Regions from separate parts of the Streptomyces sp. NPDC037100 genome, predicted to be linked through region 2. Evidence: riboswitches for the same ligand, from Rfam matches in the RefSeq annotation. Region 2 holds a riboswitch; each other region holds the start of a gene.
What was found. A riboswitch is a leader RNA that binds a small molecule or an ion and turns the genes downstream of it on or off. The one in region 2 is predicted to bind cyclic di-AMP.
Positions count from the first base shown of each region.

Region 1: another riboswitch for cyclic di-AMP. It lies ahead of ACZ7EG_RS32550 (C40 family peptidase); the one in region 2 lies ahead of ACZ7EG_RS08105 (C40 family peptidase).
Region 3: another riboswitch for cyclic di-AMP. It lies ahead of ACZ7EG_RS10110 (M23 family metallopeptidase); the one in region 2 lies ahead of ACZ7EG_RS08105 (C40 family peptidase).

Region 1 is NZ_JBVJSX010000012.1:139,916-143,177, reverse strand. It holds gene ACZ7EG_RS32560 (ATP-binding protein) at 1-345, shown strand, start outside; gene ACZ7EG_RS32555 (DUF6328 family protein) at 483-1,112, opposite strand; gene ACZ7EG_RS32550 (C40 family peptidase) at 1,195-1,668, opposite strand; cyclic di-AMP (ydaO/yuaA leader) riboswitch at 1,672-1,852, opposite strand; gene ACZ7EG_RS32545 (hypothetical protein) at 2,219-2,527, opposite strand; partial or broken gene ACZ7EG_RS32540 (ATP-dependent Clp protease proteolytic subunit) at 2,687-2,779, opposite strand; gene ACZ7EG_RS32535 (hypothetical protein) at 2,840-3,088, shown strand; gene ACZ7EG_RS32530 (hypothetical protein) at 3,139-3,262, shown strand, end outside.
Region 2 is NZ_JBVJSX010000002.1:657,019-660,280, forward strand. It holds gene pcrA (DNA helicase PcrA) at 1-1,274, opposite strand, end outside; cyclic di-AMP (ydaO/yuaA leader) riboswitch at 1,589-1,761, shown strand; gene ACZ7EG_RS08105 (C40 family peptidase) at 1,770-2,975, shown strand; gene ACZ7EG_RS08110 (SLAC1 family transporter) at 3,072-3,262, shown strand, end outside.
Region 3 is NZ_JBVJSX010000003.1:21,729-24,990, forward strand. It holds gene ACZ7EG_RS10105 (aldo/keto reductase) at 1-819, opposite strand, end outside; gene ACZ7EG_RS10110 (M23 family metallopeptidase) at 980-2,014, opposite strand; cyclic di-AMP (ydaO/yuaA leader) riboswitch at 2,026-2,182, opposite strand; tRNA gene ACZ7EG_RS10115 (tRNA-Met) at 2,472-2,545, opposite strand; gene ACZ7EG_RS10120 (dihydrofolate reductase family protein) at 2,611-3,262, opposite strand, start outside.

The DNA of each region.
Region 1 (3,262 bases), on a different contig from region 2:
GAGGTGTCCGACACCGTCCGGCTCATCATCTCGGAACTCGCCACCAACGCCGTCCAGCACACCTTCGGTCAGTCGCCCACCTTCACCGTGGAGGTCGAGCTGGATCGCGACGAACGGCTGCGCATCGGTGTCACGGACAGTCACCCGCGCTTCCCCAGACGCCTGCCCGCAGCCGTCCAGCAGGACAACGGCCGCGGCCTGGTCATCATCCGCTGGCTGACCGCCGAGTGCGGTGGCAGACTCCGTATCCGCCCCACCCGCGAAGGCGGCAAGACCATCTCGATCGAACTCCCGTGGGCCGTCCCGGTCCGCCCGGTGACGACGGCGGGCCAGCAGGAGGCGTAGCCGGTCACAGCAGGACCTGAAGGCCCTCCCCACCGGGTGCCTCGACGCACCCCGGCCCGCGCGACCCACATCCGGGCCACCCTCGCGGCTCTACGCGGCCCGCTGCGCGCTGTGCGACCCGCCCGAGCCCGCGGCCCTCACCGGTGCCGCGCCGACGCCTCCCGGTGCGCTGCCGCCCCTCGCAGCTCTGACGGCTGCCGGACGGTGCGCCGCAGCGGTGCCGGGATCCGGATCTCGGCCCCCTCCGGCTCCTCCTCGGTGGTCTCCCCGGCTCCGTCCCGTTCCACGTGCAGCCCCGCCCGTCGCACCAGCCGGGGGAGTATCCCCCACAGCCCGACGCAGACCAGGAAGGTCGCGACGCCCGCGGCGATGCCACCGGCCCGGCCCGTGGTCACGTCGACCACCAGCAGCACCGAACCGCTGAACGCGAACACCAGCACGCTCAGACCGGTCGTGGCCAGACGCGAGGAGACCTGCACTATGCGGGGCTTGGCGCCCTGCTGGAAGAGGGAGCGGTGCAGCGCGGCCGGCGCGGTGAAGAGCGCGGCGGCCAGGACCGCCAGCAGCAGCGTGATGACGTAGGTGACGCGCTGAACCGTGTCCAGGTCCCCGAAGCGCGAGGTGAAGGCCAGCGACAGCAGGAAGGCGAAGAGGATCTGCACACCCGTCTGGGTGACGCGGAGTTCCTGGAGCAGCTCGACGAAGTTGCGGTCGGCGCGTTGCAGCGGAGTCTCGTTGCGCGCGGTGCAGGGACGGTGCTCGGCCATGACGTCACGGGTATCCACTTACGGCCGTGTCACGCTCCGGCGTGCGGCGGCGCGTCAAGGACGCCGCCGCACGCCGGGCGGATCACTTCACGCGCCCGTACCAGACGCTCTTGGTCCAGATCTTCTGCAGTCGCACCACGTCCCCGCTCTTCGGGGAGTGCCAGAGCTTGTTCTTACCCGCGTAGATACCGACGTGGTACACGTTGCTGCCCGAGTGGAAGAACACCAGGTCTCCCGCCTTGCGGTTCTTGGCGGAGATGTGGCGCGTCTTGTTGTACTGCTGGGCAGCCGTGCGGGGGAGCTTCTTGCCGGCCTTCTTGAACGAGTAGAGCGTGAGCCCGGAGCAGTCGAACCGGTGCGGCCCTATCGCCCCGTACTTGTAGGGCGAACCCTTCTTGGATGCCGCGATCTGGAGTGCCTTGGTCGCCGGTGTGGCTGCCGCGGCCTCGGAGGTGAAGCCGGGCGCCACGATCGAGCCGCCCACCGCGGCGATGGTGAGCGCCGAGGCCGTACCGGCTCGGGCCATGAGCGACGGGACACGATTGAGCGCAGTCATGCGCAACCCTTCGTCAGCCGCCTGTGAAGGATGACCTGTCGGATTCGGGCTGACAAAGTTGCCCGGCCGCTGACGCGGCTTCACCCCAAGGGCTGCTCGGGTCCGGTCATGGCGTGACCGTTCCGGCGACCCGTCGTGCTTGGGTCCTCCACTCCTGCCGATCCACTCCTGTCGACCGGTCATCCGGGCGGCGGCAGGACTCGGCGTCCGCCCGGATCGCCCCGCCACAGCGGCGGGGGCTTGTCGTCAGACAGGGATCTTGGCGCATGCCTGTCCGGATTTCCCAACGGAACCGGGGATTTGTGTTGTTACTCACCACTCACCCGTTCGGGTGGACACGTGTGCGTTCGCGCCACTGTCCACGGGTTCGCGGACCGTCGGACCAGCGGCGGAATACCCCAGTCCGTCCCCGGGCTACGCGTGTTGCGCAACCGGGAGGGCCCGAAAATCGGTCCTCCGCCTACTCCGAACAGGGGTACGTCTTTTGGTCCGTTTCAACTCAGCTCCGAACGCTCCGCCGTCGTCGGGCATCCGGACCGACGGCTTCGCGTCAACTGACGGACTCCGGGGGCAGGGTGAGCCGGGCCGTGCGCCGCTCACCGTCCAGCACGCGCAGCGCCCGGACCAGGGTGTCGGCGTGCAGTTCCGTCTCGCCCCGCTGGTGCATCAGGGCCAGAGCATCACGCAGCGCGGTCACCTTGCCGACGAGGGCCTGGGCGGCGCGCAGCCCGCGGTAGGTGTCGCCGTCGCGGGCCGGGTTGATGCGGCCGAGCAGGTCGACGACGTCGAGGTAACGGTCGATCAGTTCCGCCTCGGCGCGGGTCAGGGCGGGAAGCGACGGCAGTTCGGGCGGGAGCACCGGGGCCTCACTGCCCGGTCGGCGGGGCGAGGGTGGCCTTGCGGCCGGGGATGATCCCGTCCACCAGGCCGTACTCCGCCGCCTCCTGCGCGGTGAGGACTTGTCCCGCTCGATGTCCGCGCTCACCTGCTCCCGGGTGCGGCCCGTGTTCAGGGCGAGCATCTCCTCCATCCGGCTCCGGACGCGGGCCAACTCATCCGCCTGGATGGCCAGATCGCTCGCCTGACCGCGGATCGGCTCGGGCAGGGGCATCGCGGCGGAGCACTGGAGGGCCGGCCACTAGGCCCGTGCCCGTGCAGACGGAAGACCTCGGTGACCTTGTCCACGACCTTCCGCATCACGCGCAGGTCCGACGAACTCATCGCCTCCGTTCTCGGCAGGACGCTCGCCGCCCGTGAGTCCCTGGTCGTCGACGGCCGGCCCGCCTTCCCGCGGCTCGTCGTCCAGGTGTGGACGGAGACCCTGCGCAACGAGGAGCCGGCACTCCTGCTCGCGGACGGCTACGGCTCGGTCCGCGCGGCCTGGGGAGGATCGTCGAGGACTACCAGGAGGCCGGGATGATGCCGGGCGGACGTGGCGCCGGACCACGTGGCCCGCACGATGATGCCGCGGTGCTCGGGTTCATCGCCCAGCAGTCCCTCTTCGGGCCGGCGCCGGTCGAGGCCCTCCGGGACGGTCTGCGGGCGCTGATCGGCATGCGGGACGGGGACACGCCGACCGGTGGATCACGACTGG
Region 2 (3,262 bases):
TTGGCCTCGCCGGCGTCCGTGAGGCGGTCTATCTCTTCGGCGACGAACTGGGCCTCGTCGTGCTCGGTGTCGGCGACGTAGCCGGTGATCCGGGCGCCGGTGCCCGCGTTGGTCCACAGGTTCTTGGGGCGGCGGGACTCGTTGCGCTCGATGACGGCGTTGGCGGCGCTGAGGATCGTCTGCGTGGAGCGGTAGTTCTGCTCGAGCAGGATCGTCGTCGCGTCCGGGTAGTCCTCCTCGAACTGGAGGATGTTGCGGATCGTCGCGCCGCGGAAGGCGTAGATCGACTGGTCGGCGTCACCCACCACGCACAGCTCGGCGGGCGGGATCTCGGCCTCGGGCGGCACGTCGACGGGGTGCTCCGAGGTGCCGACCAGCTCGCGGACCAGGGCGTACTGCGCGTGGTTGGTGTCCTGGTACTCGTCCACCAGAACGTGCCGGAAGCGGCGGCGGTAGTGCTCGGCGACGTCCGGGAAGGCGCGCAGCAGGTTGACCGTCGTCATGATCAGGTCGTCGAAGTCGAGGGCGTTCGCCTCGCGCAGCCGCGACTGGTACATGGCGTAGGCCTGGGCGAGGGTCTTCTCGAAGCCGTCGGCGGCCTGGGCGGCGAAGTCCTCCTCGTCGATCAGCTCGTTCTTCAGGTTGCTGATCTTGGCGCTGAAGGACTTCGGCGGGAAGCGCTTGGGGTCGAGGTCCAGGTCGCGGCAGACCAGGGCCATCAGACGCTTGGAGTCGGCGGCGTCGTAGATCGAGAAGGACGAGGTGAAGCCGAGCTTCTTGCTCTCGCGCCGGAGGATGCGCACGCACGCGCTGTGGAAGGTCATGACCCACATGGCGTTCGCACGCGGGCCGACGAGCTGCTCGACGCGTTCCTTCATCTCGCCGGCGGCCTTGTTGGTGAAGGTGATCGCGAGGATCTGGCCCGGGTGCACGTCCCGCTCGGCGAGCAGGTGGGCGATGCGGTGCGTGAGCACGCGGGTCTTGCCGGAGCCGGCGCCGGCCACGATGAGCAGCGGGGAGCCGGAGTGGACGACGGCGGCGCGCTGGTTGTCGTTCAGCCCCTCCAGGAGGGCGGCGGTGTCCACCACCGGGCGGGGGGCTCCGTCCCGGTAGTAGGCGTCCCGGTCCGGGGGCACGTCGAACTTCCCGCCGAACAGATCGTCCGGGATCGACTCCGGAACGTGATCGTCCTCGGGTGGCGGCGGGGGCTCGTCCGCGGGGCCCCGCTGGGCCTGGAGGTTCGCCAGGAAGCTGTCGTCAAAGAGGCTGCTCATCGCTCTCCGAGTCTAGGGCGCCCCACTGACAGCCCGCCGCCGCCCTGAGAACATCGCCGCGCGCCCGGGGCCCCGCCGACCGCCCGGCGGCGCGTTGTCGCCCTCCATGACGGCGCGATCACACCCTGCTACACGCCCGTCAAGTGCGGACTTTTCCCATCCAATCCCCCTTGATCGTCCACTCTCGGCAACGCTCGGCAATAAGGTCACGAAAATGTATCGGGCATATCACCCATCAACCTTCACAGGGGCCACACGAGTTGGCTACGGTGCGACCAGGCCGCATGACCCCCACCGGCGAACGTCGCCGGGCCGCGCGGCCTCCGCCGAGTCCGGTGTGCCGCAGCGGCAGCCGGAGCCGGGGACCCAACCGTGAACCTGGGGTGAATCGGCCCGCCTCCCTGTGCGGAGAAGGCCGTAGGGCAAACCTTCCGAACCACCCGCCCGAACCCGACAGCTAACCCGGTAGGCGGAACATGGAAGGAGTCGCCTCCCTTGGCGTCGCACCGCAAGTCGCGTCCTACGGGTACGCGCATGGCAGGCATACGGACCCCCGCCCTCGCAACGGCGGCCCTCACCTCCGTGGCCCTGCTGTCCCAGTCGGCCAACGCCGCCCCCGAGGCCGACGACAAGCCCAGCCTGGAGGAAGTCGAGAAGAAGGTCGACGACCTGTACCGCCAGGCCGAGTCGGCGACCGACAAGTACAACGCGGCCAAGGAGAAGACCGCGAAGCAGCGCAAGCGCGTCGACACCCTCCTCGACGACGTCGCCCAGCGCACCCAGAAGCTCAACGAGGCGCGCGAGGAGCTGGGTTCCTTCGCCTCCGCCCAGTACCGCACCGGCGCCGCCGCCCCGGACACGGCGACGTTCCTGCTCGCGGACACCCCGCAGGACTACTTCGACCAGACTCAGCTGATGGACCGCATGACGGGCCGTCAGAAGGTCGCGGTCGACGACTACGTCACGCAGCAGTCCGAGACGATGAAGAAGCGCCAGGAGGCCACGGAGAGCCTGGAGACGCTCACCGAGTCGCAGGGTGATCTGAAGACCGCCAAGGCCACCGTCCAGCGCAAGCTCGCCGACGCGCGCGAGCTGATGTCGAAGCTGACCGCCGAGGAGAAGGCCCGGCTCGCGGCGATCGAGAAGGAGAAGCAGGCGGAGGCCGCCCGCAAGGCCGACGAGCTGGCCCGGCAACAGGCCGCGCAGCAGCAGGCGGAGGAGGCCGCCCAGCAGCAGGACGGCGGGTCCTCCTCGTCCGGATCGACGGGATCGTCGGGCTCCGGCTCGTCCTCCTCGACGGTCCCGGCCGACTCCTCGACGGTCCCGGCCGACTCCTCGTACGCCACCAAGGCCGACAAGGCGCTCGCCTTCGCCCGCGCCCAGATCGGCAAGCCGTACGTGTGGGGCGCCGTCGGACCCGGCTCCTACGACTGCTCGGGCCTCACCCAGGCCGCCTGGAAGGCCGCGGGCGTCACCCTGCCCCGCACGACCTACGACCAGGTCAACGCCGGCACCACGGTCCCGCTCTCCCAGGCCCGGCCCGGTGACCTGGTCTTCTTCTACGACGACGTCACGCACGTCGGGATCTACATCGGCAACGGCATGATGATCCACGCGCCGAAGCCCGGCACGTACGTGCGCGAGGAGTCGATCTACTACGACGGCGAGTCGGCGATCCACAGCGTGGTGCGCCCGGCCTGAGTGAGGCCTGAGGGCCCAGAGGTCGCGTCACGTTTTTGAGGGGCACGCGCGCGTGCCCCTCTCGTAACGCGCGCACCGCTCTCTAGCATCGGCGCTATGTCCGGTCCCTCCCCCTTTGCCGCCTGGTGGGCGACGTATGCGCTGGCGACCGGCACCGTGTCGGCCGGTCTGGACTCGGCGGGGTACGCGGTCCTCTCCCGCATCGCCCTGGCCCTGGCCTGCGCGGCCTGGTCGGCGGCGGCCGCGGGCCTCGTCCAGCGGACGCACGGCGAGTGGCGGGGGGAGAC
Region 3 (3,262 bases), on a different contig from region 2:
GGCGGCGAGCCAGGCGAGAGCCACCGTGGCCATGGGCACGTCGTGCGTCCCGGCGATCTCGTCGAGGGCGGCGAGCACCCGCTGGCCCCGCTCGGTCTCCAGGTGCGCGGCGGCACTGCCCGCCCGCGCGCTGTCGACCGTCGTGCCGGGCCGGTACTTGCCCGTGAGGAAGCCGGACGCGAGCGAGAAGTACGGCAAGGCGGCCAGGCCGGTCCGCTCGGCGAGATCCTGCAGCTCACCCTCGTAGGTGTCGCGGGAGACCAGGTTGTAGTGCGGCTGGAGGGCCACGTACCGGGCGAGCCCCTCACGCTCGGAGAACTCCAGGGACGCCCGCAGCCGCTCGGCGGAGATGTTGGAGGCGGCGATGTGCCGCACCTTCCCGGCCTTCACAAGACTGTCGAGCGCGCCGATGATCTCCTCGACGGGCACGTCGGGCTGGTCGAAGTGCGTGTAGTAGAGGTCGATGTAATCGGTGCCGAGGCGTTGCAGGGAGGCATCGGCGGCGGCCTTGACGGTGCCGGCGGACAGTCCGCGGAACTCGGGGTGCCGGCTGACCTTCGTGGCGACGACGACGTCCGCGCGGTTGCCGCGGGACTTCAGCCACTTGCCGAGCACCGTCTCGGACTCACCACCCTTGTTGCCCTCCACCCAGGCCGAGTAGGAGTCGGCGGTGTCGACGAAGTTGCCGCCGGCGGCGGTGTAGGCGTCGAGTACGGCGAACGACTGGTCCTCGTCGGCGGTCCAGCCGAAGACGTTGCCGCCGAGGGCGAGCGGGAAGACCTCGAGGTCGGAAGAGCCGAGCTTGCGCAGTGAAGTCATGCTGCACGTCAACCCCCCGAGGGGAACGCCTCATTCCGCGGCGTACGCAAAGGCCCTGTAAACACTCCCGCCCGGCGTGCGCCGCCGCACGCCACAACGTCCGGCAGCCCTGACGTCGGGGGGTCGTCAGGGCCGTCGGTGCTTCAACGGTACGTACCGCTTACGGGTTCAGTCCCTTGCCGCGCAGCCACGCCATCGGGTCGATGCCGCTCGCGGATCCGCCGGAGTGGACTTCGAGGTGCAGGTGCGCGCCGGTGACGTTGCCGGTGGCGCCCACGCGGCCGATCACGTCGCCGGTGCTGACCTTCTGGCCGACGCTGACGCCGATGGAGGACTGGTGCGCGTACCAGATCTCGGTGCCGTCATCGAGGGTGAGGACGGTCTTGTAGCCGTACGAGCCGTTCCAGCCCGCCTCGGTGATGGTGCCGCTGTGCACGGCCTTGATCGGCGTGCCCGTGGGGGCGGCGAAGTCCAGGCCCGTGTGGTAGCCGGAGGACCAGTAGGCGCCGGCCTGGCCGAAGCTGGAGGTGATGGTGTACGAGGAGGTCGGCAGCGTGAACTGCTTGGCCAGGGCGGCGAGACGCTCGGCCTCGGCCTTCTTCCTGGCCTCCTCCTCCGCCTTCCGCTTGGCCTCGGCGGCCTTGGCCTCGGCTTCCTTCTCCGCCTTGGCGACCGCTTCCGCGGCTGCCTTCTCGGCGGCGGCCGCGGCGTCCTGGGCGGCCTTGGTCTCGATCTGGTCCTGCTGGTGCTCGACCTGGGCCATGATCCGGGCGCGCAGCGCCTCGCCGGCGCCGGCTTCGGAGGTGCTCTCCTCGGTGGCCGCCGTGGCGGTGCCGAGGCTGCTGAGCGGGGTGGCGGAACCTTCGGGGGTGTCGTCGTCCGAGATGAGGGAACCCACCGAGGGCAGGTCCGGCACGGAGATGGACACCGGGGGCTTGCCGGTCTGGGCACTGGCCATGCCGCCGGCACCCACGGCGGCTATGACGCCGACGCCCAGGACGGTGGAGCTGCGGGCGAGGCCTCCGCCACGCTGCTTGGTGACGCGATGCCGGCCACGGACGGGACGGATGGACTCCTCGGTGGGGTTCCACTCCTGGAACGGGCCCTCGTCGGTGCGCTGACCGCCGTAGCCGAAGGTGTCGGTCTCGCGCTTCGGCGCGTACGGGGCCGTGGGGGCAGGCCGGTTGGACGCCACGTGGGCGTACTCCTTTCCTTCCTTCTCGCCTACCGGGTTAGCTGACGGGTTCGGAGCAGGAAGGTCTCCTACGCGCGTATACCCGCCGTGCTTCCACGGTGGTATCCGCCCGATTCACCCCAAGTGGTGGTTCCCCGGTTCCCTTTCAGGATTCGGCGCATGCGCACGGAGCCGCCTTCTGTGACGGCTGGGACGACCGCGCTGCGTTATCGAACGTTAATGGAGGCGCGAGGGGTATTCCAGCGATTCCACTTGATCATTAACCTTTTTCGCGCGGACTTTGCCGCCATGACCGGCTCAAATCGGGCGAGTTGACCGCTTCACAAGTGACCGACGAGTTTTGACGGTACGTCAGTTGTTATGCGGAACGGGGTGGTTCCCTCACCGACCGTAATGGCGTCACCGGGGAATGCACCAAGGGCCGGAATCCTTTTGGATTCCGGCCCTTGGCCTTCAGTAGCGGGGACAGGATTTGAACCTGCGACCTCTGGGTTATGAGCCCAGCGAGCTACCGAGCTGCTCCACCCCGCGTCGTTGTGACACCAGTGTACGCCATCCGCGGGACCACTCGCGCACACCCACTGATCGGGCCGCGCTCAGCCCGGCAGGTGACGGTTCGGGGCCTTGGCCCGCTCCTCGTGTTCCGGGAGGACGACGACCTCCACCCCCCGGGCCGCCAGGAGGCCGCTGCCGTCGGCGTCCTTCACGAAGGTGTCCGGCTCGCGCCAGGCCGTGACGACCCGTCGGACACCCGCGTCGAGGATCAGCCGGGCGCAGGGCGCGGGGCGGGAGGCGCGGCGAGCGCAGGGCTCCAGGCTGCTGTACACCGTCGCGCCGGGCAGGCGCGGGTCGGCCGGGTCGAGCTTCGCGAGGGCCGCCTCCTCGGCGTGCACCACCGGGTCGCCGCCCTCTCGGGAATGGCCACGGGCCAGTTCCGTACCGTCGGCGGCGACCACGACCGCGCCCACGCTGAACGCGGTGTCCGACGGCGGACAGCGCTCGGCCAGCTCACAGGCGCGGGCCAGCCAGTGATGGTCGGCGGCGGCGGGCAGGGAGCCGGCGCCCGGGGCGGTCGGTTCGTAGCGCATCAGGACGACGTCCTCGATCCGCCGCGACTCCAGCAGCCGGAGCCGGCCGCCCTGGTAGCCACCGGGGCCGAAGAGCCGGGGCGCCCGGGGGTCGCCCACGAAGAGCGGGGCGAGGACCAGCTGGAGTTCGTCGGCGAGGCCCTGGGTGAGGAGCTGGGTG